3 regions of the Geodermatophilus sp. SYSU D00525 genome follow, and region 1 is predicted to be linked to each of the others. Evidence: riboswitches for the same ligand, from Rfam matches in the RefSeq annotation. Region 1 holds a riboswitch; each other region holds the start of a gene.
The links. A riboswitch is a leader RNA that binds a small molecule or an ion and turns the genes downstream of it on or off. The one in region 1 is predicted to bind cyclic di-AMP.
Positions count from the first base shown of each region.

Region 1 (9,262 bases):
CACGGCGACGTGTACCTCGTGGCCACCACCAGCGAGGAGATGGGCGGCATCGGCGCCTCCTACGCCGCGCGGACCCTGCCCGGCGACCTCACCGTCGCCCTCGACGTCGGCCCCGCGGAGGCCGAGTACCAGGTCACCGTCGACGGCGGGCCCGTCGTCGCCTACGCCGACGACGCCGTCGTCTACGACCGGGCCGTCGCCGACGCGCTGGTCGACGCCGGTCGCGAGCTCGGCGTGGACCCGCAGACGGCGGTGTGGCAGTCCTTCGACTCCGACGCCTCGCAGGCGAAGGCCTCGGGCCAGACGGCGCGGGCGGCGCTGCTGAGCCTGCCCACGTTGAGCACGCACGGCTACGAGGTGCTGCACACCGGCACCGTCGACCGGACCGCCCGGCTGCTCGCCGCCTTCCTCGCCCGCCCGCTGCCGCTCGGCTGACGCTCAGCCCGTCACGCGGCGGACGCGCACCGGGCCGCGGGCGGTGGCGACGTCGACCACCGCGCCGCGCTGGGTGACCTCGACCCCGCCCCGCCGCGCGAGCCGTCCGGCGGCCGCGCGGGCCTGCGGCATGAGGTCGCGCCAGCCTTCGGGATCGACCGCGCGGGCCGCCTCCGACGGGCAGATCGTGGCGCCCGGTGCGCGGGCGTCGAGCAGCGCGTCGATGGCCCGCTCGAGGGCCGCGCCGGCGTCGTCCACTCCCCCAGGATGCGCCCGTTTCCCCTGGTGAGCGCGGCGGGTACCACCGACGGCATGGCGAGGCGAACCCCCGTGGGGACGTTCGGCAAGGGCAGGCGCGGGATCAGCACGCTCGGCTGGGCGGTGCGCGGCGCGGCCGCCGGGGCGGCGGGCAGCACCGCGCTCAACGCCGTCACCTACCTGGACATGACCGTCCGCGGCCGCGGGACCAGCTCGACGCCCGAGCAGACCGTGGAGAAGCTCGCCGAGAAGGCGCACGTGCCGATCCCCGGCGACGACGAGACGCGGCAGAACCGGGTCCAGGGGCTCGGGCCGATGACCGGCCTGGTCGCGGGCGTCGGCGTGGGCGTCGTCGTCGGACTGGTCCGCGCCTCGGGCTTCCGGTCACAGCCGCTGGTCGGGACGCTGCTCACCACGCTCGGCGTCCTGGTGGCGGCCAACGGCCCGATGACGGCGCTGGGCATCACCGACCCGCGCAGCTGGTCGGCCACCGACTGGGTCAGCGACCTCGTCCCGCACCTGGTCTACGGCGCCGTCGTCAAGACCACGATGGACGCCTTCGACCGCCCCTGAGCCGGTGCACCTCCGCGGAAGTGCACCGGGCAGGTCCGCGGAGGTGCACGCTCAGCCGGCCGTCGCCGTCCAGCCGCGGGGGTCGACGTCGCCGGGGACGGGGGCGGCGGGGTCGTAGGGCGTGCGGGTGAAGACGAACGTGCCCAGGTCCAGGTGGTCGTCGGCGATCCGCAGTGGCTCCCCGGCGTAGTAGCCGTCCAGGCCCACCCAGGTGCCGTCGGCGTCACGGCGGAAGCGGCTGGCCCGCCCCGAGCGGCCGGGCAGCGGGCCGAGGTGCAGCAGGCCGCCGTCCACCGCGCGCAGCGCGTGCGGCGCCGGGCCCCAGTACCAGGTGCCCAGCTGCTCCAGCGGCACCGGCGGCTCGGCCGGGCGCCACGGCTCCGCCACCCGCGGCTCGGCGGCGCGCAGGTCGGCGAGCAGGCCGGGGACGAGCACGTCCAGGCCGCTGGTGGTGTTGGCCAGGGAGACGCCGCCGGTGCCCTCCTCGCGGTCGACGAACACGCCGGCGAGGAAGCCGGGCATCGAACCGCCGTGGCCGGTGAGCGTGCGGCCGTCGACCCGCAGCACCTGCAGGCCCAGCCCGTAGGCCGACCAGGCCGGGGAGGAGCCGTCGACGCCGGCCGGCACGGCCATCTCCTCGAGCGTCGCCGGGGACAGCACGTCGCCGGTGTCGCCGAGCAGGAAGGCGGCGAAGCGGGCGAGGTCGGCCAGCGTCGCCCACAGCTGCCCGGCGGCGGCCATCACGCCGGCGTCGTGTTCGGGCTCGGGCAGGACGACGTCGGCCCACGGGTGGACGGCGTACCCCTGCGCGGCGCGGCCGGACGGGCGCGGCGTCGTCCGGGTCATCCCCAGCGGGGCGAGCACCTCCGCGGTCACGACGTCCTCCCACGACCGCCCGCGCAGCCGCGCCACGAGCTCGCCGAGCAGGCCGAAGCCGAGGTTCGAGTAGTGGAAGCGCCGGGCCTCGCCCAGGACGACGTGCTCCCCGGACAGCCGCAGGTCGGCCAGGGATCCGCCGGGCACCCGCTCCCACCAGCCGCCCGGGCTCTCCGCGGCGGCGCCGGCCAGGTGCGAGAGCAACTGCCCGACCGACCGGTCGCCGAACGGCGTTCCGGGCACGTGCCGGTCCAGCGGGTCGTCGAGGGCCAGCCGGCCCTCGTCCCGCAGCCGCATGACCGTGACGGCGGTGACGGTCTTGCTGATCGAACCGAGCCGGTACTGGATGTCGGTGTGCGGCTCGTCGACGTCGCCGCGGCCGGCCGACCAGGCCAGCCCGCCGTCGCGGACCACGCCGGCGACCAGGCTGGGCGCCCGCCCCTCGCGCTGCACCCGGGCGGTGCGGGCCAGCAGGGTGCGGGCGGTCGAGGGCAGCACGGGTTCCGGCATGACCGGAACCGTAGGTCAGGCCCGGACGGGCGCCGCCAGCCGCCCGGTGCGCCCGGCCCAGCGCTCGAACACCACGGTGACCAGCGGCGGGACCGAGGCGGCCAGCGCGAGCAGCGTCGTCCACCGGGACCAGCCGAGCACCCGCGCGGCGACCAGCGCCACGACCACGTAGGCGACGAACACCGCGCCGTGGACCGGCCCGAACACCTGGACGCCGGCCTCGGAGGTCTCCGGCACGTACTTGACGTACATCCCGGCCAGCAGGCCGACCCAGGACAGGGCCTCGGCGACGGCGACGGTGCGGAAGGCCAGGGCGACGGTGCGGGGGTTCATCGGTGCGCGGTCCTCGGGTCGGGGGCGGTTCCGGAGGGTCAACGCGGCAGCGGGCGGCGACGTCCCGATCTCCGGGTGTGAGGTGCGTGGCAGGGTCGGGCCGTGCGGGGTCTGGCGCGGCGGGAGTTCTGCCTGGTCCTGCTGCGCCGGATGGCGGACCTGCGGCCGGACCTGGTGGCCGCGGCCCTGCCCTGCCTGGGCGCGACCCGCGCCGAGGCGCACGCGGCGCACACCCGCTGGCAGGCGCTGCACCACGCGCGGCGGGCGCCGCGTGGCGTGGCACTGCGCGCCGCCGTCCTCGGGCCCGCCGAGGAGGTGGAGGACCGCCGGTTCGGCGACCTGGACCTCGAGGTCCGGCGCTGGCCGCTGCCGCTGTGGCCGCACCTGCGCTGGGAGGTGCTCGCAGCCCCCGGCGGCAGCGTGCTGCACGAGCACCTGGTGCGGGCGCCGGGCTCCCCGGTCCCGCCGGCGGCCGACGGGCGGCTGCGGGTCTGGGAGCACGTGGTGGCCGACGTGAGCCGCCTGCCCGGCGCGCAGGAGGTGGACCCGAGGGTGGTCACCCGCTGGGAGGTGCGGCTGCCCTCCGGCGCGACGGCGGCCTTCGTCTGGGGCCTGCTGCAGCGGGTCCGGACGTGATCCGTCCCGGCACCCGGTGACGTGGGGGCAGGGAGGTCCTCACCCGATCCGGCGGGCGCCGGCGTAGCCGCCCATCACGTCGATGCCGGCGACCTTGACGACGTCGCCCGACGTCGGCGCGTGCACCATCTGGCCGTTGCCGATGTAGATGCCGACGTGGCTCACCGGGCTGTAGAAGAAGACCAGGTCACCGGGCTGCAGGTTCGCACGGGAGACCGGGGTGCCCATCGTCGACTGCATCTTGCTGGAGTGCGGGAGGCTGATCCCCGCGGCACGGAAGGCGTACTGGGTGAGGCCGGAGCAGTCGAACGCGTTGGGGCCGGCGGCCGCCCACACGTAGGGCTTGCCGCGCTGGGCCATGGCGGTGGCGACGACGGTCCCGGCGACGCCGCTGGCCGGCGCGGCCGCCGGCGCCGGCTCCTCCGCGGACGACGACCCGGAGGCCGACGCGGTGTCCTCGCGCTCCTCGTCGCGGCTGGCGCGGGCGTCCTCGGCGGCGTGCGCCGCGGCGGCGGCCTCGAGGGCGGCGCGCCGCTCGTCGGCGGTCAGCCGGGCGTAGTCGGCCTGGTAGGCGGCGATCTGCGCCTCGAGGTCGGCCTGCTGGGCGGCCACGGCGTCGTACTGACGCTGGGCCTCGGCGGCGGCCTCGGTGGCGGCGGCCTGCGCGGCGGTGGCGGTCTCGGTGGCGGCCGCGGCCCGGCCGAGCAGCTCGCCCTGGTAGCCGGCGACGCCCTGCAGCAGCGTGACGCGGTTGACGAACTCGTCGGCGTCCGCGCTGGTCATGAGCGCCTGCAGCGAGCCCATGCTGTCGCCGGTGTACGCCGACCGGGCGATGCCGACCACCTGCCGGCGGGCGGTGTCCACGGCGGCCTGGGCGGTGGCCAGCTCCGCGGCGGCGGCGTCGGCGGCGGCCTGCTGGGCGGCGAGCGCCTCGCGGGCCTCGTTGAACTGCTCGGTGACGACCTCGAGCTCGTGGCCCCGGGCGGCGACCAGCTGCGCGGCCTCGGCGGCCGTCGTCGGCTCCTCCGCCCCGGCCGGCGCCGGGACGGCACCCAGCCCGAGACCGATGCCGAGGGCGCCGACGAGGGCGAGGGCGGCCCGGCGGCCGCGGGAGCGGCCGGTCGCGGGCATGCCGGGGACGGACGTGCGCAGGGACGCCACGCGGCGGTCTCTCCTTCTCCCAGGCCGCCTACCGGGTTAGCTGACGGGTTCGGGCGTGGAGTCGCCCGGCGCGTGCGGACACGCGCTACACCCCAGGACTGCGATGGGTCCCCGGCCCGGTCCCCGCGGAGGGGATCCGGCTCGACGGCGTCCGCGGGGTGTCACCCGGACTGGTGACGGAGCGCCCCGTTGGACGTACTGAGCGTAAGGTCCGTGACCGGCGTGTGACAATCACCGCGGTGTAATTACATCGGTCACGAACGGTGATGGGGTGGCTCCGGGAGGTTGCCGACCCCCGCCGGTTTGCGCGGCCGCGGGGACGTGTACCGATTGCTGCATGTCCTCTTCCACGCGGATGCGTCTGGCCCGGCCGCTCGTCGCGCTCGCCCTGTTCGGCTCCCTGGTCGCCTGCGGTGACAACACCGACTTCTCGCGCGGCCCGACCAACTGCGACGCCTCCGGCGAGAACGCCAGCAACGAGAACGACGCCAGCTGCCAGGAGACCGGCCAGAACCCCGGCAACGACGCCCCCACCACCGACGACGCGAGCACCGACGACTGAGCGCCGCCCGGTCCCCGGCGGGCGCCGGGCCGCCGGGACTGGTGGCATGGGCGCGTGAGCCCGGGACGCAGGTGGACGGCGGCCCGGGTGCGCGCCGAGACGCGGACGCTGCTGGCCGGTGCCCGCCGTCTGCTGCACGGCCGTGACCTCGCGCTGATCGGCGCGGGACTCACCTTCTACGCCGGCATCGCGGTGGTGCCGCTGGTGCTGGTCTCCGTCCGGCTGACCGCGCTGGCCACCTCGGCCGAGGAGGTGCGGGCGCGCAGCGGGCGGCTCGCCGAGCTGCTGCCGGCGTCGCTGGGCGCGCCGGACGCGGTGGCCCGGCTGGTCGACGCCGGCGTCCGGCTGGACCTGCTGGGGTTCGCGCTGGCGCTGCTGCCGCTGTCGCTGTACGGCGAGGGGCTGCGGCGGGCGCTGATGCGGTTCAGCCGGCGGCGGGAGAACCTCACCGGCTGGCGGGGCCGGCTGCTCGCGCTGCCCCTGGTCGTGGCGACGCCCCTGCTGCTGTACCCGCTGCTGCTGGCCGCCACGGTCATGGCCGACCTGGCCCGCGAGGACGGCGCCGGGCCCGCGATCGGGCGGTTCGCCGTCGGCTACTACTCGGTGCTGTTCGTGCTGACCGTGCCCATCCTGTGGGGCTACGGCGTGGTGGCCGGCGGCCGGCGCCGGTGGGGCGCGCTGGTCAGCGGCGCGCTGTTCACCGCCGCGTGCCTGTCCGGGTTCCTGCAGGGCTTCGTGCTGTTCCTGTCCCTGCCGCTGGACCTCGGCGCGCCCTTCGGCGGCCTGGTCGTGGTCGGCGCCGTGGTCGCCATCGGCCTGTGGCTGTTCCTGCTGCACCTGGTCCTGCTGGCCGGGTGGCTGCTCACCCAGTCCCTGGACGAGCGGCTGGGGCGGCGTCAGGCGTCCGGTCGCCAGGGTGAGCCCGGTCCGCCACCCGGCGCCGGGAGCTCGGTCGCGGGCGCGGGCGGCTCCGGTGCGGGCGGCTCCGGTGCGGGCACCGCCGGCGCCGGCGGCACCTCGGTCGGCGGAGGCGGCTCGGGCGCGGGCGGCGGCTCCGGCGCCGGGGGCGGGGTCGACGGCGATGGCGGGGACGACGGCGGGGGCGGGGAGGACGGCGGCGGGGACGACGACGGCGGGGTCGTCCCGGGGGCGCTCGGGGGCGCCGGGTCGGCCGGCGGTGCGGGCTCCGGCTCCACGTAGTCGCTGCCGTTGCTCACCAGGATCGACACCACCTGGCCGGGCACGGCACGGCCGCCGCGGGGCGGGCTGGTGCCCAGGAGGGCGCCGGACGGCTCGTCGCTGTCGACGCGCACCGTCCGCGGGGTGAACCCGGCGTCGGCCAGTGTCCGCTCGCAGGCGCGCACGCTGGAGCAGCCGGGCACCGGGCGGGTGTTGCCGTTCTGCACGGTCTCGTCGGCCGGCGGGAACTCGCCGCTGCCGCGCGCGGTGAGGATCGGCTCCATCGCGTCGTGCCAGATGGTGGCGCCCTTTCCGCCACCGAAGCCGCCGACGTCCTCGTTCTGCTTGGGGTTGAGGACCATGACGCTCGCGGTGATCTCGGGCGTGTAGCCCACGAACGCCACCGAGTAGTTGTCCTGCGAGGTGCCGGTCTTGCCGGCGATCTGGTGGCCGCGGACGTAGGCGCGGGCCCCGGTCTGTCCCGGGTTCCCCGGCTCGACGTCCTTGCGCAGCATCTGGTTCATCGTGTTCGCCACGCCCGGCGGGACCGCCTCGGGCGTGCACCGGTCGCCGACCGCGAGCGGGTCGCCGCCGGCGCCGGCCGCCGGCTCGCCGTTCTGGTCGAGGACGGCGGTCACCGGGACGACGTCGCACTGCGTGCCGCCGGCGGCGAACGTCGAGTAGGCGCTGGCCAGCGCCAGCGGGCTGGTCGCCTCGGCGCCGAAGGTGAACGACCCGCGGTTCTCGTCGATGATCTGCTGCGCCAGGCCGGGCGGGCTGAACTGGAACAGCCCCGCCGCCTCGGCCATCCGCACCGGCTCCTCGACGCTGCCGAGGGCGTCCTCGAGCGCGAGGAAGTAGGTGTTGGAGGACTGGTACAGCGCCGTCGTCAGGTCCAGCGTCGGGCGGTAGCCGGACCCGGCGTTGCGGACGCAGTACCGGCCGTCGGTGTCCCGGCCCTCGCAGGGGCCGCTGTAGACCCGGGAGACGTAGGGGTCGGGGGCGGTGAGCGTGTAGTGGGAGGAGTAGCCCCGGGCCAGGGCCGCGGCGGCGACGAAGACCTTGTACGTGGAGCCCGAGCCCTGGCTGGGCGCCACGTTGAGGTTGAACGACTCCTGGGTGCGGTCGGCGAGGTCGTAGCCGAAGGTCCGGTTGACGCTCATCGCCAGCAGGTGGCCGGTGCCGGGCTCGACGGCGGTGAACATCGCGGCCAGCGAGTCCTCCCGCGGCAGGGTCTCCAGCACCGCGGCGTCGCCGGAGCGCTGCAGCTCGGGGTCCAGCGTGGTCTGGACGGTGTAGCCGCCGTTGTCCAGCTGCTCCTGGCTGAGCCCGAGCTCCTGGATGAGGTACCGCTGCACGAAGTCGCAGACGAACGGGCCGACGGTGGCCTGGACGCAGCCCCGGGGCGGGGCGGGCGCGGGCGCCAGCCCGAGCGGCGCGGCCGCGGCCGCGGCCGCCTCGTCGGCGGTGACGAAGCCCTGCTCGGCCATCCGGGACAGGACCTCGTTGCGCCGCGCGGTGGCCGCCTCGGGGTCGGTGAACGGGTCGTCGTTCACCGGGCTCTGCACGAGGCCGGCCAGCAGGGCCGCCTGCGGCAGGGTGAGCGCGGCGGCGTCGACGCCGAAGTAGGCGCGGGCGGCCGGCTGCACGCCGTAGGCGTTCTGGCCGAAGTAGACGATGTTGAGGTAGCGGGCGAGGATCTCGTCCTTGCTGTAGAGGTCCTCCAGCGCCAGGGCCAGACGCGCCTCGCGCAGCTTGCGGCCCACCGTCTGCTCGGTGGCGGCGGTCCGCTCCTCGGGAGTGTCGGCGGTCTGCAGCAGCGTCTGCTTGACCAGCTGCTGGGTGAGCGTCGAGCCGCCCTCGGCCACCTGCCCGGCGGCGATGTTGGTGACCAGCGCGCGCAGCGTCCCCTGCACGTCCAGGCCGCGGTGGCCGTAGAAGCGCGAGTCCTCGATGGCCACCATGGCGTCCTTCATGACGTCCGCGATCTCGGAGGGCTCCACGGGGTCGCGGTTCTCGTCGTAGAAGTACGTGATCGGCTCGCCGTTCGCGGCCAGGAGCACGGTGTTCCCCGGCGGCGGGGCGTCGGTGAACTCGGTGGGCAGGTCACCGAGCAGCCCGGTGGACTGCTGGGCGGCGATCGCGGGACCCCCGATCCACGGGAGGAGCAGGCCCGCCACCAGTGCCCCGGCGACCACGATCGTCGCGGCCAACCGGAGCAGCGTGCCGGCCCGGCTGTCCTGCCGGTCCATGGGCCTCCCTCCCGTGCGCGCACACTGCAACAGAGATCACGTCCGGCCACAACGACCCGCGCCGTGCGGTGCTGCGGTCGGGGGACGCTCAGACCTCCAGCAGGGCGGGCAGGTCGTCGCGGTGCAGCACGACCAGCGTGCTCACCGCCCGGGTGAGCACGACGTAGAGCCGGGACAGCCCGCGCGGCTCGGCGGCCGCGATCGCCGCCGGGTCGGCCACGACGACGGCGTCGAACTCCAGCCCCTTGGCCAGGGTGGCGGGCACGACGGCGAGGCGCCCGGCCGCCGAGCCGTCGTCGGCGAGCACCGCCGCCGGCAGGCCCGCGGCGGCCAGCAGCCGCGCCACCCCGGGCACCGCGGCGTCGGCGCAGACGACGCCGACCGACCCGGGGCCGGCCGCGAGGTCGGCGACCACCTCGGCCAGCGGCCCGGCGAGGTCGGCGACCGGCCGGACGGCGAGCGCACCGGGGTCCCGGCGCACGGCGGT
Region 1 is NZ_JBJGZK010000021.1:1,839-11,100, reverse strand. Features, by position in the region: gene ACI796_RS16640 (M42 family metallopeptidase) at 1-435, shown strand, start outside; gene ACI796_RS16635 (DUF3253 domain-containing protein) at 439-693, opposite strand; gene ACI796_RS16630 (hypothetical protein) at 748-1,266, shown strand; gene ACI796_RS16625 (serine hydrolase domain-containing protein) at 1,318-2,652, opposite strand; gene ACI796_RS16620 (DUF3817 domain-containing protein) at 2,668-2,985, opposite strand; gene ACI796_RS16615 (hypothetical protein) at 3,088-3,621, shown strand; gene ACI796_RS16610 (C40 family peptidase) at 3,661-4,782, opposite strand; cyclic di-AMP (ydaO/yuaA leader) riboswitch at 4,794-4,926, opposite strand; gene ACI796_RS16605 (hypothetical protein) at 5,120-5,344, shown strand; partial or broken gene ACI796_RS16600 (YhjD/YihY/BrkB family envelope integrity protein) at 5,399-6,217, shown strand; gene ACI796_RS16595 (transglycosylase domain-containing protein) at 6,241-8,775, opposite strand; gene ACI796_RS16590 (HelD family protein) at 8,864-9,262, opposite strand, start outside.

Region 2 (9,262 bases), on a different contig from region 1:
GCTGTGGGCGCACGACCCCGCCGCCGAGAAGCAGATGGTCGCCGACCTCATCGGCCTGATCATCGCGGCCTGGGACGCCGACCCCGGCATGCACGTCTACCACTACGCCGCCTACGAGGTCAGCGCGCTGAAGCGGCTGACCGGGCGGTACGGCGTCCGCGAGGCGGAGCTCGACGAGCTGCTGCGCAACGAGCGGTTCGTCGACCTCTATCCGGTCGTCAAGCAGTCGATGCGGATCAGCAAGGGCTCGTACTCGATCAAGAAGGTCGAGGCGTTCTACGGCCGGCAGCACACCGGCGACGTCGCCGACGCGATGAGCAGCGTCATCGCCTACGAGCAGTGGCTCGCCGACCGCGACGACGCCCGCCTGAAGGCGATCGAGGACTACAACAAGGACGACGTCGACTCGACCCGCGAGCTGCACGACTGGCTGGAGACCCAGCGCGAGGAGCTCGAGCGGGAGTTCGGCGGCCAGGACCGCCCACTGGTGTCGGAGGCCACCGGCCCGACCGAGCGGACCGAGTCCGACCTCGCCGAGCTGGCACTGGTCGATCGGCTCAAGGACGCGGGGCACGGCCTGCTCGGCGACCTCGTGCAGTGGCATCGCCGCGAGGCCCGCCCCGGCTGGTGGGAGTACTTCGCCCGCAAGGAGCTCGACGACGACGCGCTCGTCGAGGACGGCACCGCGCTCGGCCGGCTGACCGCGCCCGTCGAGGTCGGCCAGGAGAAGCGCTCGAAGCTCTACGAGTACCGCTTCCCGCCGCAGGACACGAAGCTCGCGGTCGGGTCGACGGCGGTCGACGTCGACCAGCGGGTGAGCGTCGGGACCGTCGTCGCGCTGGACGCCGTCGCCGGGCGGGTCGTCGTCAAGACGGCCAAGGTCCCGGCGACCCCGCGCGGGCTCGGGCCCAGCGGCCCGCTCGACGACAAGGGCATGCGCGCGGCCATCGCCGCGACCGCGTCCGACGTCCTCGAGGGGCGCGACTGCCTCGGGCAGGCGCTGCTCGAGCGGCGGGTGCCGGCCGACTGCCGCCGCCTGCCGGACGAGGAGGCCGGCGACGCCGTCGTCCGGCTCGGGCTGCGGCTCGACGGCGAGGTGCTCGCGGTGCAGGGCCCGCCGGGCAGCGGCAAGACGCGGGCGGCGTCGCGGCTGATCCGGGCGCTGCTGGACGCCGGCAAGAAGGTCGGCGTCACGGCGACGTCCCACGCGGTGATCGGCAACGTGCTGTCCGCCGTCGGCCGGCCGGCGCTGCAGAAGTGCGAGGAGAAGCAGGCCTGCGGCGCGCCGGGCGTGGAGTGGTCGAAGGACGGCAGGGAGGTCGCCTCCCGGCTGCTGGACGGCGACGTGTCGCTGGTCGGCGGGACGGCGTGGTTCTGGACGCAGCCCGACCTCGCCGAGGCCGTCGACGTGCTCGTCGTCGACGAGGCGGGGCAGTTCTCGCTGGCCAACGCGGTGGCGGTGGCGCGCTCGGCCCGGTCGCTGGTGCTGCTCGGTGACCCGCAGCAGCTGGCCCAGCCCACGCAGGGCGTGCACCCCGGCGAGTCCGGGCTCTCGGCGCTGGAGCACCTGCTGGAGGGGCACCCGACCGTGCCGGTCGGCCGGGGCGTCTTCCTCGACACGACCTACCGGATGCACCCGGCGCTGACCGCGTTCGTGTCCGACCTCGCGTACGAAGGCCGGCTGGAGTCGGCGCCGCTGCGGGAGCGGATCACGGTGCGGCCGGGCGGGCTGGTGTCCGGGGCCGGGCTGGCGGTGCGGTACGTGGAGCACACGGTGGCCGCGTCGGCGTCCTCGATGGAGGAGGCGGCCGAGGTGGCCGCGGTCTGGGAGTCGCTGCAGGGCGTCGGCTGGGTGGACGCCGAGGGCGCCGAGCGGCCGATCGGCCCGGACGACGTGCTCGTCGTCGCGCCGTACAACAACCAGGTGGCGCTGATCCGCTCGCTGCTGCCCGACGGGGCGCGCGTCGGGACGGTCGACCGGTTCCAGGGGCAGGAGGCGCCGGTCGTCGTCTACTCGACGACGTCGACGTCGGCCGACGAGGCGCCGCGCGGGGTGTCGTTCCTCTACGACCTCAACCGGCTCAACGTGGCGGTGTCGCGGGCGAAGGCGCTGGCGGTGGTGGTGATGAGCCCGCTGCTGCTCGACGCCGCGGTCCGGACGCCGGAGCAACTGCGCCAGGTCAACGCCATGTGCCGCCTGGCCGAGATGGCGCGGTGAGCGCCGACCTGCCGGACGACCGGGAGCCCGAGCCGTCCACGTCCGACGACGCCGCACTGGCCTCGCTGCTCGGCGTGCCGGTCAGCGCTCTGGTGCGGGCGCTGGGTGCCGGCTGGCAGGAGGTCGACACGTCGAGTCCCGTGGGGCCCGAACTCCTCGGGTACCAGCGCTGGTTCGTCTCCGGGCGGCCGGCGCAGGTGGCGGTCGGCTGGGACGGCTTCGTCTTCACTCTCGCTCGTCCCGAACCCCGGTGGCACGGGGTGTGGCCGTTGGTGTGGGAGTTCGTCGCCGACCGGAGTTTCCAGGCGGAGGAGGTCCTCTTCGAGCCAGAGGTCCTCGCCGCGGCAGCCGAGGAGATCGCCCGTCGGCGCCGTCGGACGTTCCGCTGGTGCCCGATGTGCCGCGAGGTCAACGCCCGCGAGCACGTCCACGACAACACCGGCCTGTGCATGAGCTGCGCCGAGCGGTTCCTCGGCGTCAAGTACTGATCCACAGCAGGGAGAGGAATGACATCCCAACGACCCGGTGGCGTCCGGGCCTGGCGCGGGCCCGGCAGCTGGTACCTCCTCGTCACCGTGTTCTCGGCCGGCGTCTTCGCGGCCATCCCGTTCTGGCATGCAGCGGGTCGACTGCGCGATGCATCTGCACGTCTCTGGGCCATCGCTTACAGCGGCTGGGGCGTCGCTTTCATCCTGGCAGGGAACCTGCTGTCCGACGATCGTCCCGGGAGGACCGCGGGGGCCGGGCCCGAGTGGCTGAACGATGCGCTCGCGTTCGTCGTCCTGGTTCTGCTGGTCGTCGCGTGCTTCCGTCTGCAGCGGTTGCGCAGTCACGTCTACGAACGCGAGCTCGCACTGATCGGGGCGGACCCTGCGATGACGCGCGCGCTCGAAGCACGACGTCGGAGGGACGAGGCGCGCTCGCTGTTCATGCGGGACCCGGCCTTGGCGCGCGAACTGGGGATCGGTCGTCCCGATCTCGGGCGGGGATACGACGACGGCGGCCTCGTCGACATCAACACCGCCCCTGCGGCCGTCATCGCGTCCCGGCTGGAGCTGGACACAGCCACGGCTCACGCCATCGTTGATGCTCGCTCGGTCCGCGGTGGCTACTACGCATTGAGTGAGCTGTTCATCGACGTCGCCTTGCCGGTGCATGCGCAGGAACGACTGAACGAGAGGACGGTCCTCTGATTCGGTCGGAGCCTGGACCCCGCGTAGTCCGGACGCGTCAAGCGACAGGGGCGAGGAGTGGGGTCGGGACGGTGATCGCCGACCCGTCGGGTCGGTAGGTGCGCCAGGTGCCGGTCGGTTGTCGTTCGACGCGGAAGCCGTGGTGGACCTTCGTGTGGTGGCGCTCGCACAGCAGCGCCGAGTTCTCCAGGCTGGTGTCGCCGCCGTCGATCCAGTGCACCAGGTGGTGCACGTCGCACCACCAGGTCGGGGCGCCGCAGCCGGCGAACACGCATCCGCCGTCGCGGAGTTCGGCGGCGCGGCGGATGTGCGGGCTGGCCAGCCGCTGCTCCCGGCCCAGGTCCAGCGGTACCCCGTCGGGACCGAACACCACCCGGGAGATCGTGCCGTCGCAGGCCAGCCAGCGGGCGCGGGCGGCGGAGATGGTCACTCCCGAGCCCAGCGTGGCGGCGTTGCGACCGGTGCCCGGAGCGGCCAGGTCAGCGAGGTCGATCCGCGCCACCACGTGCGGCTTGTGCCCGCGCAGCAGCGGCAGGCTCCCGGCCGCCAGCACGTTGTCGGCGACCTGGACCAGCGCATCCCCGAGGCGCTGGGCGCGGGTGCGGTCGTCCCCGGCGGGGCGGTCGGCCTGCACGTGCGCCTCCAGCGCGGTCTGCAGCTTCTCCCCGCCCACCGCGTCCAGGTGCCCGCGGATGGAGAGCGAGCCGTCGGCGTGCCTGGCCAGCGTCAGCGACCGGCCCTCGGTCGGGTCGGGCTCGGGCCCGTCGGGATCGAGGTCGTTGCAGTAGTGCTGCACCACCTGGACCAGATCGGAGTGCTGCCGCTCGACCGCCACGCCGGTGAGCACCGCGTCGATCACCGCCAGGTCCACGCCCTGCTCGAGCGCCGAGGCCAGCCGCTCGGGGGTCACCGCCCGCGCCGCGACCGCGACCTGCTCGGCCGACACCAGCCCCGTCTCGTGCGCCTCGGCCAGCGCCGGCAGGTGCTCCAGCGCCCGGCCGTTGCGCACCAGCCGGGAGGCCTCCACCGTCGACAGCCGGCAGTGCCCGCGCAGCCACGAGGCCATCGACCTCAGCCCGTCCCGCTCGGGCGCCTGGGACAGCTCCGCGGCCCGCACCGCCCGCGCCAGGCGGGCGTCGATCCGGTGGCGCTCGGCGACCAGCGCAGCGACGTCGTCGAGGACGTCACCGCCGCCCGGCTCCTCCGAACACATGATCGAAGTCTAGCCGATCCGACACTCGCACGCAGCATGAATCCGCAGGTCAGCGGCCCGATTGCGGCGGCTGAGCGCCGATCACTCCGGCCACCACGGCGGCCGCCGCATGACCGGCCCGGACGGCGTCCAGCACGGACGCACCCGCGCGCCAGCCGGTCAACAGCCCCGCCGTGAACGCATCGCCGCAGCCCGTCGTGTCGCGGAGCCCACCTGCGGGCAGCGGCTCGACCGGCACCTCCACCGTGCCCGCCACCGTGACGACCCGAGTCGGGGCAGCGCCGGCGTGAACCAGCACCAGCGGCGGCGCGCAGGCGGGCCGGTCGCCGTCCAGACCCAGGGCGCTGGCCTCGGCGGCGTTGCAGCAGAGCACGTCCGGACGCAGCCCGGTGAGCAGGTCGGCGTAGGCACCCACGCCGTGGGCAGAGATCCGGGCGGCAGCGGCGACGTCCACGCTCACCGGCACCCCGAGGTCGTGCGCCGTGTCGGCGGCGGCCCGCACCGCGTCGGGGTAGCGCAGCAGGTCGTAGCCGTCGAGGTGGACGACGGCCGCGCCGGCGAACCACTCCCGGCGGACGTCGGCCGGCTCCAGGCCGCCCTCCCCGCGGTCGGTCAGCACCGTGCGCTCGCCGTCGGGGTGCACGAGCACCGTCGCCAGCGGCGCGCGGCCGCGGCGGACCACCGCGATCTCGACGCCGCGCCCGGCGAGACCGGCCAGCAGCCCGTCGGCGAGCGGGTCGGCGCCGGCCCAGCCCGCGAGCCGCGCGGGCGCACCCAGGCGGGCCACGCCGGCGGTGACGTTGGCGGGCGCGCCGCCGGCCGTCGTCGTCCGCCCGACGCGCTGCTGGCCGCCGATCACCAGGGGTGCGGAGAGCACGAGCAGCTGGTCGGCGACGAGCTTGCCGACCGCCACCACCGGACCGGAGCCGGCCGGCCGCGGCCAGGGGGGATCGGCGGCGGTCACCACCCGAGGATGGGTCGGTGCCCCCGGCCGGGCGAGCCGGCCGGGGGCACCGTTCCGTGCGTCAGGCGACGCGGCGCGCGCCCGCGTACTCCGGCATCGAGTCCAGGTCGACCACGGCCACCGGCTTGCCGGCGGTCGAGGCGTGGACCATCTGGCCGTTGCCGATGTACATGCCCACGTGCGACACGGGGCTGTAGAAGAACACCAGGTCACCCGGCTGGAGGTCGGCCTTCGCCACCGGGGTGCCGAACGTCGACTGGGCCTTCGAGGTGCGCGGGATCGAGACGCCCGCCGCCTGGTAGGAGTAGCTGGTCAGGCCCGAGCAGTCGAAGCTGTCGGGGCCGGTCGCGCCGTAGACGTAGCGGTCACCGACCTGCGCGAGGGCGGTGTCGACGGCCGTCTGGGCCGCCCCGTTGGGAGCGGGCGCCGGTGCGGCGGCGACCGTCCCGGTACCGCCACCGCCCGTGGAGGCCGACGCCGGCAGGGGGGACAGGGCGATGCCGGCTCCGGCGATGGCCGCGACGGCGATGCCGCGGAACGAGCGACGGGCGGTGGACGTGCGTGCAGTCGTCATCGACGACGGTTCTCCTGTTCTCCGCGATCGCCTACCGGGTTAGCTGACGGGTTCGGACGGAGGAGTCGCCCGGCGCGACGGAGCGCGCTTCACCCCAGTGCTCACGTGGGTCCCCGGCCCGGTGCCGGCTGAGTTGCCGGCGTCCGGTTCGGCGTGTCCGGCGGGTGTCACACAGGGGGCGTGACGGTGGGTCCCGGCCGGACCGCGACGACGGTAGGGACGGGGGTTGCAGCACTCAACCGGACCGGAGTCGCGCCACGCCCGGACGCCGGTCGCGGACTTGACGCGGGCAGCGGATCCGAATCGCCCGCCTCACCAGGACCGGAGCCGGCGCCCCCGCCGTGCGAGATCCGGAGGGACGGCGCCGACACGCCGCGGCGGAGGAGAAAGGAGCCGGCGGTGTGCCCGTACAGCCCGTCAACGACCCGCCACGACCGGATCGGGGGACACAGCCGGGATCGCGACGGTTGCGCCGCCCGTTGTCGGGGCACCCGATGCAGTAACCGAGAGGAGGGAGCCCCCCATGGGGATGATGAGGAACCTGATCGCCTCGGGCGTCGCCGCCAAGGTCGTCCAGGAGCTCCGGAAGCCGCAGAACCAGGCCAAGATCAAGCAGTTCGTCCGCGACTTCCAGGCCAAGAACGCGAAGGGCGGCAAGGGCCAGTCCGGTCGCGGCTACTGACCCGCGGTCCCGATCGATCGCGGCCCCCGTCCCGGCCCGGGACGGGGGCCGCGGCGTGTCCGGGGAGACCGGCGGGGCGACGGGGGCGTCCCGTGACCGTTCCGCGACGACGCCGTCCCGGATGTCCCGGGGACCGGTGTCCCCCCGTGGCACGCTCCCGCGGTTCCTCCCGCGACAGCGGTGCCGCCGCGCCCGCCGCGGGTCCCTCCAGCACGACGGGGTGTCCCGATGACCCGACCGCCGCCCGGCCAGCCCTGGCAGCCGCCGCAGGGCCCGCTGCCCGGATTCCTCCCCCCGCCTCCGGAGGAGAAGGAGACGCCGGTCTACCTGCGTCCCTGGTTCGCCGTCCTCGCGCTGGTCCTCGTCGTGGGCACCATCGGCGCCGCGCTCGGTGGCGGCGACGACGACGAGCCGGCGACCGCGGCCGCGAGCACCACCGCGGTCACCGAGACCGTGACCGCCACGCCGAGCCCGCAGCCGGCCGTCCCGCCCGTCTCCAGCGCCCCGCCGCCGGCCGTCGTGCCGAGCACCACCGCGACCCCGACCACGTCGGCCGCGCCGGTGGTCGACTTCGCCATGCCGTCGGTGGTCGGGATGACCCTGCAGGACGCCCAGGACCTGATCCAGACCCACGGCGTCTTCCTCAGCCTGTCCCATGACCTGCTCGGCACGCGCAACCAGGTGCTCGACGCCAACTGGAAGGTCTGCACGCAGAACGTCCCGGCCGGCCAGCGGGTCACCGGCGACGTCGAGGGCGCCATCGACCTCGGCGTCGTGAAGCTCGAGGAGAGCTGCCCCTGACCACCCGTCCCCGAGCGGACGGCGACCGCCCGAGCCGTGTCCGGGGCGGCGGGACGGGTACCCCGTGCTCCGACCGGGGCGAGCCCAGCCGTCCGGTCGGAGCACGGCTGAGGAGGTCCGCGATGACCCAGGGTCCGCCGAACGGCGGCTCCGACGGCCGCACCGACGACCACGTGCTGCCGGGTGAGCACCCCGACGAGAACGGCGTCGCCGACGACGCACCCGAGCAGGGACCCCGCGCTGCCCAGGGGCCCATGGGGAGCGGAGACCGCCCCGGCTTCCCCGGCGCCGCCGAAGGCACCGGGATGGGCCGGGCGGAGGACTGAACCGGCGCGTGTCCGCGCTCCGGGGTCACAGTGGCCCCGGAGCGCGGGCAGGCTCCGCCCTAGGCCCGCGCGGCCGCCGCGGGACCCAGCGGGACCAGGTCGGGGCCGGCGACGATCGGTGCGGTCACCGTGCCGATCCGCTCGACGGTCACCGCGACCTCCACGCCCGGCCGCAGCCACGGGTGCCGCTCCTCGCCGTGCAGCGACCGCAGCTCCAGCAGGCACCCGGTCCCGACCGTGCCGCTGCCGACGACGTCACCGGGCCGCAGCTCGGTGCCGCGCGAGGCGTAGGCGAGCATCTGCCCGAACGACCAGCGGATGTCGGCCCAGTTGCCGCCGCCCTGCTCGACGCCGTCGACCGCGGCCGCCATCCGCAGCGCGTAGCCGGCGCCCGAGCGGTACGGCTCGAGCTCGTCGGGGGTCACCAGGACGGGGCCGAGCGTCGTCGCGCCGTCCTTGCCCTTGGCCGGGCCGAGGCCGACCTGTGACTCCACGCCCTGCACGTCGCGGGCGCTCCAGTCGACGAACACCGTGTAGCCGGCGATCGCGGCCTCGGCCTGCTCCGGCGTGAGGTCCGACCCGGCCCGGCCGACGACCGCGGCGACCTCCACCTCGTAGTCGAACGCCGCCGAGCCGGGGGAGACCGGCACCGGCTGGCCGGTCCCGCGCACCGCCGCCGGGTTGGTGAAGTAGAAGACCGGCTGCCGGAACCAGACCGGCGAGACCTCCCGGCCGAACGCGGCCGCGGCGTTGCGCGCGTGCTGTTCGAAGGACAGGAAGTCGCGGACCGACGGGGGCCGCGGCACCGGTGCGCGCAGTACCAGCCCGTCCTCGGGCACCACCTCGGCCGGGGTGCGCTCCGCCGCCGCGGCGAGGTCGGGCAGCAGGTCGGCCAGCGCGGCGTCGAACCCGTGCACCTGCCCGTCGCGCAGCAGCCCGGCCCGCTCCGCGCCGTCGGACGGCGACACGTAGGTGACCCAGCGCATCAGCTCTCCTCCCTCACGCCCGGCAGCCGATGGGGCCGCCGTGGAACGCCACCATGTCCGGCCAGATCTCGGCCAGCGGCAGCCGCTCGCCCGGCGGCCGGCCGTCGAGCTCGGCGTAGGCCCGGTGCAGGTTGCCGACCAGCCGCTCGGACTCCTGCCACCCGGCGTAGGGGTTGTCGGCGTGCCGGCGGGCGGTCTCCAGCGGCGACCACCCGGCCGCGTGCCCCTCGCGCGCGGTCGCGGCGACGAAGGCGGCGTAGCCGGCGAGCTCGTCGAGCAGCCGGGGGACCTCCTCGCCGCGGCAC
Region 2 is NZ_JBJGZK010000002.1:115,453-124,714, forward strand. Features, by position in the region: gene ACI796_RS02470 (TM0106 family RecB-like putative nuclease) at 1-2,218, shown strand, start outside; gene ACI796_RS02475 (hypothetical protein) at 2,215-2,706, shown strand; gene ACI796_RS02480 (hypothetical protein) at 2,794-3,411, shown strand; gene ACI796_RS02485 (DUF222 domain-containing protein) at 3,449-4,624, opposite strand; gene ACI796_RS02490 (carbohydrate kinase family protein) at 4,674-5,588, opposite strand; gene ACI796_RS02495 (C40 family peptidase) at 5,650-6,162, opposite strand; cyclic di-AMP (ydaO/yuaA leader) riboswitch at 6,175-6,326, opposite strand; gene ACI796_RS02500 (hypothetical protein) at 6,686-6,844, shown strand; gene ACI796_RS02505 (hypothetical protein) at 7,073-7,645, shown strand; gene ACI796_RS02510 (hypothetical protein) at 7,768-7,971, shown strand; gene ACI796_RS02515 (fumarylacetoacetate hydrolase family protein) at 8,031-8,957, opposite strand; gene ACI796_RS02520 (MBL fold metallo-hydrolase) at 8,971-9,262, opposite strand, start outside.
Region 2: another riboswitch for cyclic di-AMP. It lies ahead of ACI796_RS02495 (C40 family peptidase); the one in region 1 lies ahead of ACI796_RS16610 (C40 family peptidase).

Region 3 (9,262 bases), on a different contig from region 1:
TCAGCTGGCCGATCCGGTCCGTCGGCCCGAACGCGGGGTCCTCGGTGCGCTCCATCGACAGCTTGTCCGGGTGGTAGCTGAACGCCGGGCCGGTGGTGTCGACGACCGACCAGTCCTCCCCGCGCCGCAGCCGCAGCGTGACCTCGCCGGTGACGGCCATGCCGACCCACCGCTGCAGCGACTCCCGCAGCATGAGCGCCTGGGGGTCCAGCCACCGGCCCTCGTACATGAGCCGGCCCAGCCGCCGGCCCTCGGTGTGGTAGGTGGCGAGGGTGTCCTCGTTGTGGATGGCGTTGACCAGCCGCTCGTAGGCGGCGTGCAGCAGCGCCATGCCCGGCGCCTCGTAGATGCCGCGGCTCTTGGCCTCGATGACCCGGTTCTCGATCTGGTCGGACATGCCCAGCCCGTGCCGGCCGCCGATCGCGTTGACCTCGAGCACCAGGTCGACGGCGGAGGCGTACTCCTTGCCGTTGACCGAGACCGGCCGCCCGTTGGCGAAGCCGATGGTCACGTCCTCGGGCTCGATCTCGACGGCGGGGTCCCAGAACCGGACGCCCATGATCGGCTCGACGATCTCGATGCTCGTGTCGAGGTGCTCGAGCCGCTTGGCCTCGTGGGTGGCGCCCCAGATGTTGGCGTCGGTCGAGTAGGCCTTCTCCGCGCTGTCCCGGTAGGGCAGGCCGTGCGCGGTCAGCCACTCCGACATCTCCTTGCGGCCGCCGAGCTCCTCGACGAACCGCGCGTCCAGCCACGGCTTGTAGATCCGCAGCGACGGGTTGGCCAGCAGGCCGTACCGGTAGAACCGCTCGATGTCGTTGCCCTTGAACGTCGAGCCGTCGCCCCAGATCTGGACGTCGTCCTCGAGCATGGCGCGCACCAGCAGCGTGCCGGTGACCGCGCGGCCCAGCGGGGTGGTGTTGAAGTAGCTGCGCCCGCCGGAGCGGATGTGGAACGCGCCGCAGGTCAGGGCCGCCAGGCCCTCCTCGACCAGCGCCTCCCGGCAGTCGACCAGCCGGGCGACCTCCGCGCCGTAGGCGGTGGCGCGGCCGGGCACCGACGCGATGTCCGGCTCGTCGTACTGCCCGATGTTCGCCGTGTAGGTGCAGGGGACGGCGCCGCGGTCGCGCATCCAGGCGACCGCCACGGAGGTGTCGAGACCACCGGAGAAGGCGATCCCGACGCGTTCGCCGACGGGCAGGGACGTGAGCACCTTGGACACGAGGAAGATTATGCACGACCACGCATGACCATTCACGGGTGGGGGTCGGGCCACCGGACCCCGTGGGGCAGGATCGCAGGAGTGCCGGACCTCTCCGCGGGCGACGATCTGCGCGCCCTCGTCGATGCCTCCCCCTCCCCGTTCCACGCCGTCGCCGAGCTCGCCCGCCGGCTGACCGCCGCCGGGTTCACCGAGCTGGCCGAGGCCGACGCGTGGGAGCTCGCCCCCGGCGGGGCGCACTACGTCGTGCGGCAGGGCAGCCTCGTCGCGTTCCGGCTGGGCAGCGCCCCGCTCCCCGAGGCCGGGATGCGGCTGGTCGGCGCGCACACCGACTCCCCCACGTTCAAGGTCCGCCCCCGGTCCGACGTCCGGCAGGCCGGCTACCGGCTGGTCGGCGTCGAGCCGTACGGCGGCGGGCTCTGGCACACCTGGCTGGACCGGGAGCTGACCGTCGCCGGGCGGGTGGCGCTGCGCGGCGGCCGCACCGCCCTGGTCCGGCTCGACGGCGCCCCGCTGCGGCTGCCGTCGCTGGCCATCCACCTCGACCGGAGCGTGCGCGAGGGGCTGACGCTGGACCCGCAGCGGCACCTGGTCCCGGTGTGGTCGCGGGACCTGGACACCGAGCCGGGGCTGACCGAGGCGCTCGCCGCGGCCGCCGGGGTCGCACCGGGGGACGTCGTCGGGCACGACCTGGTGCTGGCCGACACCCAGCCCGCGGCTCCCGCCGGCCCCGACGGCACCTGGATCGCGGCGCCGCGGCTGGACAACCTGGCCAGCTGCCACGCCGGCGTGACGGCGCTGGTCGGCGCCGCGCCCGGGGAGCGCACGCAGGTGCTGGTCGCCAACGACCACGAGGAGGTGGGCAGCGGCTCGATGTCCGGGGCGCGCGGCAGCTTCCTCGAGGACGTCGTCCGGCGGCTGGTCGGCGTCACCGCGCCCGGGGACCCGCAGGCGCTGCCCCGGACCCTCGCCCGGTCCCGGCTGGTCTCGGCGGACACGGCGCACGCCCTCCACCCGACCCGCTACGACCGGCACGAGCCCGCCCACGCCCCGCAGCTCGGCGGCGGCCCGGTGCTGAAGGTCAACGCCAACCAGGCCTACGCCACCGATGCGGCCGGCGGCGGCTGGTTCGCCGAGCGGTGCGCCGAGGCCGGGGTGCCGCTGCAGCACTTCGTCTCCCGCGCCGACCTGCCCTGCGGCTCGACGATCGGCCCGCTGACCGCCACCCGGCTGGGCGTGGCGACCGTCGACGTCGGCGCGCCGGTGCTGGCCATGCACTCCTGCCGGGAGCTGGCCTCGGCGCTCGACGTCCCGCTGGTGGTCGCCGCGCTCACCGCCTGCTACACCGGCTGAGCGGGCGGCTCCCGGTCGGCCGGGCGGTCGGCCGGGCGGTCGGGCCGGTCCGGCGGGGAGCGGCGGAGGACGTCGGCGAAGGACTCCTCCAGCCGCGCCCAGGTGCCGCTCCACTCGACGAGCGGCTCGAGGATCCGCTCGAAGACCGCCAGCTGCTCGTCGAAGGCCTGCAGCTGGCCCATCAGCCCCTCGATCAGCTGCCGCTGCGCCCGCACCGACGACGCGATCGACCGCACCTGCGCCGCCGACATCGCGCCGGGCGGGGAGGGCAGCCGCGGCAGCGCCAGCCCCGACGGCACGGCGCCGGCGGCCAGCCGGGTGGCCCGGTCGGTGAAGCCGCGCAGCTGCGCCACGAACTCCTCGACCGACCGCGCGACCAGCCCGCCGTCGCGGGGCCTGTCCTCGGACTCGCTCACGCGCACCTCCCCCGGCCCGCCCGCCCGGTCGGCGGGAACCGGCCCCAGTCTCGCGGGTGCGGACCTCAGCCGCCGGTCAGCGCGCGCAGCGTCTCCGCGTTCCGGACGGCGTGGCCGTACCCGTCGTTGTTGAAGTACGCGTACACCTCACGCCCCTGCCCGGCCCACTCGCCGATCCGGTCGGCCCACCAGCGCAGGTCGGCGTCGGGGTAGGAGCCGGCGTAGAGGTGGTGGGGGTCGGGGCCGTGCAGCCGGACGTAGACGAACGGCGCCGTCGCCCGCAGCACGCACGGCAGGCCGGCGCCGCTCATCACGCAGTACGCGGCACCGTGCCGCTCGAGCAGGGCGAACACGCCGTCGTCGTGCCAGCTGGGGTGCCGGAACTCCACGGCCACCCGCATCCAGTCCGGCAGCAGGCCGAGGAAGTGGTCGAGCCGGGCGTCGTCGCGGGCGGCGGCCGGGTGCAGCTGGACGAGCAGCACCGCCCGCCGGGGGCCGAGCTCGTGCCAGGCCGCGGTCATCCGCTCGACCCAGGCCTCAGGGGCGTACAGCCGCTTGGCGTGGGTCAGCCCGCGCGGGGCCTTGACCGACAGCCGGAAACCCTCGGGCAGCCGCTGCCGCCACGAGGCGAAGGTCGCGGTGCGCGGCCAGCGGTAGAAGCTCGCGTTGAGCTCCACGGTGCCGAACCGGTGGACGTAGTGGGCCAGCCGCTCCCGGGGGGGCGTCCCCGGTGGGTACAGGACGCCCTCCCAGTGGTCGTAGCTCCAGCCCGACGTGCCGACGTGGACGGCCACCGGCGCTCCCGCCCGGTCAGGCCCGGCGCAGGCCGGCCAGCCGGGTCGCGGCGGCGAGCACCCTCCCGTACGAGCCCGGCGCCAGGCGCACCAGGACGTCGGGGACGACGGCGCTGGCGCCGATGAGCAGCCGCGGCCGGCGCCGCTCCACCGCCTCGACGATCCGCTGCGCGGCGCGGTCGGCCGGATAGCGCAGCAGCTTCGCGAACTCCCGCTTGCCCCGCTCGGCCTCCGCGGGGTCCGCCCCGCTGGCCACGCGGGCGGACTCGGCGATGCGGGTGGCGATGCCGCCGGGGTGCACGCTGGTCACGCCGACGCCGTCCTCGGCCAGCTCGTGCCGCAACGCCTCGGTGAACCCGCGGACGGCGAACTTGCTCGACGCGTACGCCGCCTGCCCGGCCGGCGCCATGAGCCCGAACAGGCTGGAGACGTTGACCAGGTGCGACCCGGGGTGCGCCTTCAGGGTGGGCAGCAGCGCGTGGGTGAGCCGGACGGCGGCGCGGAAGTTGACGTCCATCACCCACTCGAACTCCTCGAGGGTCACCTGGTCGAACCGCCCGCCCAGCGCGACGCCGGCGTTGTTGACCAGCAGCGTCGTCCCCGGGTGCCCGGTGACGACCCGGCCGGCGGCCTCGCGCAGCTGCCCGGCGTCGGCGAGGTCGGCGACGACGGTGTCCACCGACCGGCCCGGGGAGGCCGCGCGCACCGACGCCGCGACGCCCTCGAGCCGCCCGGCGTCGCGGTCGACCAGCACGAGGTCGCTGCCGCGGGCGGCCAGCCGCGGGGCGAGCGCGGCGCCGATCCCGCTGGCCGCCCCGGTGACGACGGCGGTACCGGTGAAGGCGTAGGGGTGCACCCGGCGACCGTATCCGGCGGCGCTCAGGGCAGCCGCCACACCGTCGTCCGGCGCAGCCCGGGCCCCTCCGTCTCGGGGACCTGGTACACCGCGGCGGCCTCCAGCCGCTCGTGCGGGAGGTACGGGCGGCCGGGGTCGCCGACGAGCACCTGGCAGCCGCGGGCCCGCGCCCGGTCGAGGAAGGGCAGCACCCGCCCGGTCATCTCCCGGTCGTAGCAGACGTCACCTGCGACGACGACGTCGACGGCGGGCGGCTCGCGGTCCAGGACGTCGCCGGTGACGCTGATGCCCGCGACGCCGTTGAGGCCGGCGTTGACGCCGACCGCGGTCCGGGAGAACGGGTCGACGTCGCTGGCCAGCACCCACCGGGCACCGGCGAGGACGGCGGCGACGGCCACCAGGCCGCTGCCGGACCCGAGGTCGAGCACCGTGCGGCCGGCGACGGTGGCGGGCTCGTCGAGCAGGTGGCGGGCCAGTGCCTGCCCGCCGGGCCAGGCGGCCGCCCAGAACGGCGGCTCGTCCCCCGCCCCGCCGGCCGCGGTCTCCATCGCCTCCCAGAGGGCGACGACGTCGTCGGCGACGTGCAGCCGCACCTCGGGGACGAGCGAGGGCCGGCGCACCTGGGTGTGCGCGCGGACGAAGCCCGCGGGCACCACCCGGGTGGCCGGCCCTCGATGGATCACCTTCGGATCAGTACCAGCCGGTGGCCTGCGAGTGCGCCCAGGCGTCGCACGCGCTGCCGTAGCGCTGCTCGATGTAGATCAGGCCGGCGTCGATCTGGCGGTAGCCGTCGGAGGTCTTGGCGATCCCGGTGCTGGCCCAGGTGGAGTTCAGGAACTGCGGGATGCCGTAGGCGGTGCTGGTGGGGTTCTGGGCGTTGGGGTTCCAGCCGCTCTCCTTGCCCCACAGCTTCTCCAGGCAGGAGAACTGCTCGGAGCTGCCGACCTTGCTCAGCGCGTAGTCCTTGAAGGAGCCGGACGGCGCGGCGGGCGCGGCCTCCTGCGCGGCGGCCTCCTCCGCGGCCTGCTCCTCGGCGGCCTGCTGCGCGGCGGCGGCCTCGGCGGCGGCCTGCGCCTCGGCGGCCTGGCGGGCGGCCTCCTGCTCGGCGGCGACGCGGGCGGCCTCCTGCTCGGCGGCGACGCGGGCGGCCTCGGCCTCGGCGGCCTGGCGGTCGCGCTCGGCCTGCTCGGCGGCGAGCTGCGCGTGGGCGGCACCGGCCTCCTGCGCGCTGCGCTCGGCGCGCGAGGCGGCGACGTCGGCCAGCGACGTCAGGTCGGTGGCGTCCGGGGTCTGCCCGGCGGCCGGCTGCTGGGGGACGCCCAGCTCCTCGGCGACGCTGACCGCGGTGCCGGCGTTGTCGGTGCCGGCGGAGGCGGCGGGGCCGCTGGTGGAGACGACGCCGACGATCAGCGCGCCGGCGGCGGCGGCGCCGAGCAGCAGGGCCGGGCGGCGCGGGCCCAGCGGGGGGCTGCCGCGGCGGAAGAGGCGCCGGCGCGCGGGGGCCTCGGCGGCCTCGGCACCGCCCCCGGCGGCGGGCAGCTCGGGGGTGGCGGTGTGGGCGTCGGTGTCGGGGGTGGTGGGGGTGTCAGCGGTGGCGAGCTCGACGGTCGCGGGGGCGTCGGCAGGCGTGTTCGGGACGTGGCGGGACATGAGGGGGTGTGGGCTCCGAGGGAGAGTGGCGCGCGGCAGCGGGCCCGGAGGCGGACCTCGGGCATGCGGGTACGGCGCGGGTCTGTGGGTGTCGCGGACTACGGGGTCCCCGGCGACGTCGTCGCTGGGAGCGGCAGGACAGGAGCAGCCGGCGTCAGGCGGACGCGGGGGCGCGGTGTGCGCGCGGACGGCTGCACCTGCGGGCCGCTTCGGCCCGGAGGCGGGGCATGCGGAGACTCTCCGTTTCTTCCGTGAGCCGCCTACCGAGTTAGCTGACGGGTTCGGGCGGGAAGGAGCCCTACGCGCGCCGGGCCGGAGCTCGGCGGGCGCGATTCACCCCAGTACTGCGGTGGGTCCCCGGCTCGCGCCCGCAGGTGCGGACACGACTCGGCGGCGTCCGGCCGGGCTCCCCGGAAGGGGGACCTGACGACCAGCCGGACGCCAGCCACCGTACGGTCGTTACCGGTTCGTGACAACCGACGGGGCCGGAGTGACGGCCGTGACGGGTGGTGCGGACTCCCTCGGTCCGGAACCGGCCCCCGCGTCGCCGCTGGTCAGGAGGCCGCCGCGACCTCGGGCCGGCCGGGTCCGAGCAGCGGTGTCACGTCGGACACGTCCGTCCCCGGGGGCGCCGGACGCGCCCCCGCGCGCGGCTCGGCAGCCGGGTCCTCCCCGAGCCGGGGCAGCCCGCGCTTGTCGCCGAGGGCGGGGACGTCGTCGGGCACCACGCCGGTGACGACGGCGAGCGCCTCGTCGAGCTGACCGGTCAGCAGGCGCAGCCACTCCCGCGCCCGGTCGCGCTCGTCGCGCAGGGGTGCGAGCTCGGCCTCGACGGCGCGCCGGCGCTCGAGGGCCTCGGCGTCGGCCCGGGCCCGCGCCTCGGCGGCCTCGCGGTCCCGGCGCTCGCGCTCGGCGGCGGCGGCCCGCTCCAGCCGGGCCGCCTCGCGGCGCGCGGCCTCGAGGACCGCCGCGGCCTCGCTGCGGGTCTGCTCGCGGGCGGCGAGCACCGCCTCGCGCATCTCGGCCACCCCGGACAGCCGGGCCTGCGCCTCGGTGAGCGCCTCGGCCCGGATACGCCCGGCCTCCTCCTCGGCGGCGGCGGTCAGCGCGGCGGCCTCCTCCCGGGCGCGGCGCATCATCTCCGCCGCGTCCTCGGGGCCGGGCAGGCTCTGCCGCTCCCGGACCAGCTGGGCCAGCCGGCGGCGGGCGTTCTGCAGCTCGGCCGACGCGGCGGCGTAGCGGCTGAGCAGGTGCTCGTTCTCCCGGCGCAGGACCAGGAGCTCGGTCTCGGCCCAGGCGACGTAGTCGTCGACCTGCACGCGGTCGTAGCCGCGCACCGCCCCGGTGAACACCGGACCGGTGCCCAGCAGGCCGTCGAGCCCGCGCCCCGGAGGCGGCTCCGGAACGCCGTTCCCGGCCCCGTCCGGAGCAGCTCCCTGTCCCCGCAGCGACATCCCGGTTCCCCCTCGGTGCGCCGTCCGATCCGGTCCCCCACCGGCCCGCCGGCGGGGTGATCACAGAGTCGCACCCGCCGGGTGCCGCCGACCGGGCCGACACGGACACGCGCCCCGCCCGCGGAGTGGGCACGCCCGGACGTGCCGGGCCGCTCACCGTGCGCGGTCGAGAGGTCTCAGTACGGTCACGGACCCGTCGGGAATGCCCGGCGGGGGTCGGTCGTTGGGGCGGGTACAGTAGTTGCACTCTCAACCACTTGGAGCACGAGATGCAGTTCGGGGTCTTCACGGTCAGCGACGTCACGACCGACCCGACGACGGGGCGGACGCCGAGCGAGGCGGAGCGGATCAAGGCCGTCGTCACCATCGCGAAGAAGGCCGAGGAGGTGGGCCTCGACGTCTTCGCCCTCGGCGAGCACCACAACCCGCCGTTCTTCTCGTCCTCCCCCACCACCACGCTGGCCTACGTCGCGGCGCAGACCTCCCGGCTGCAGCTGTCGACGTCGACCACGCTGATCACCACCAACGACCCGGTGAAGATCGCCGAGGACTACGCGATGCTGCAGCACCTCGCCGACGGCCGGGTCGACCTGATGATGGGCCGCGGCAACACCGGCCCGGTCTACCCGTGGTTCGGCCAGGACATCCGCAACGGCATCCCGCTGGCCGTGGAGAACTACGCGCTGCTGCGCCGGCTGTGGGACGAGGAGGTCGTGGACTGGCAGGGCCGCTTCCGCACCCCGCTGCAGGGCTTCACCTCCACCCCGCGGCCGCTGGACGGCGTCCCGCCGTTCGTGTGGCACGGCTCGATCCGCTCGCCGCAGATCGCCGAGCAGGCCGCCTACTACGGCGACGGCTTCTTCCACAACCACATCTTCTGGCCGAAGGAGCACACCCAGCGGATGGTGGAGTTCTACCGGTCCCGCTTCGAGCACCACGGCCACGGCGCCGCCGACCAGGCGATCGTCGGTCTCGGCGGGCAGGTGTTCATGCGGAGGAACAGCCAGGACGCCGTCGCCGAGTTCCGGCCCTACTTCGACAACGCACCGGTCTACGGGCACGGGCCCTCGCTCGAGGACTTCTCCCGCGAGACGCCGCTGACCGTGGGCAGCCCGCAGCAGGTGATCGAGCGCACGCTCGGCTTCCGCGACTACGCCGGCGACTACCAGCGGCAGCTGTTCCTCGTCGACCACGCCGGCCTGCCGCTGAAGACCGTGCTCGAGCAGCTGGACCTGCTCGGCGAGGAGGTCGTGCCGGTGCTGCGCCGCGAGTTCGCCGCGCTCAAGCCGGCGCACGTGCCCGACGCGCCCACCCACGCCGCCCGGGTGGCGGCGCGCGGCGGGGCGCAGGACTCGACCGTCTACGCCGCCGGTGACGACGTCACGGGCCAGGTCACCGACGCGGCCCGCGAGGAGGTGTCCCTCTGATGACCACCCGCACCCTGGCCGTCGTCAGCGCGGGGCTCGGCGTGCCGTCGTCGACCCGGCTGCTGGCCGACCGGCTCGCCACCGCGACCGTCG
Region 3 is NZ_JBJGZK010000001.1:390,767-400,028, forward strand. Features, by position in the region: gene argG (argininosuccinate synthase) at 1-1,219, opposite strand, end outside; gene ACI796_RS01860 (M18 family aminopeptidase) at 1,301-2,572, shown strand; gene ACI796_RS01865 (hypothetical protein) at 2,560-2,988, opposite strand; gene ACI796_RS01870 (DUF72 domain-containing protein) at 3,054-3,782, opposite strand; gene ACI796_RS01875 (SDR family NAD(P)-dependent oxidoreductase) at 3,799-4,638, opposite strand; gene ACI796_RS01880 (class I SAM-dependent methyltransferase) at 4,662-5,321, opposite strand; gene ACI796_RS01885 (aggregation-promoting factor C-terminal-like domain-containing protein) at 5,329-6,288, opposite strand; cyclic di-AMP (ydaO/yuaA leader) riboswitch at 6,531-6,691, opposite strand; gene ACI796_RS01890 (DivIVA domain-containing protein) at 6,843-7,742, opposite strand; gene ACI796_RS01895 (LLM class flavin-dependent oxidoreductase) at 8,012-9,169, shown strand; gene ACI796_RS01900 (FMN reductase) at 9,169-9,262, shown strand, end outside.
Region 3: another riboswitch for cyclic di-AMP. It lies ahead of ACI796_RS01885 (aggregation-promoting factor C-terminal-like domain-containing protein); the one in region 1 lies ahead of ACI796_RS16610 (C40 family peptidase).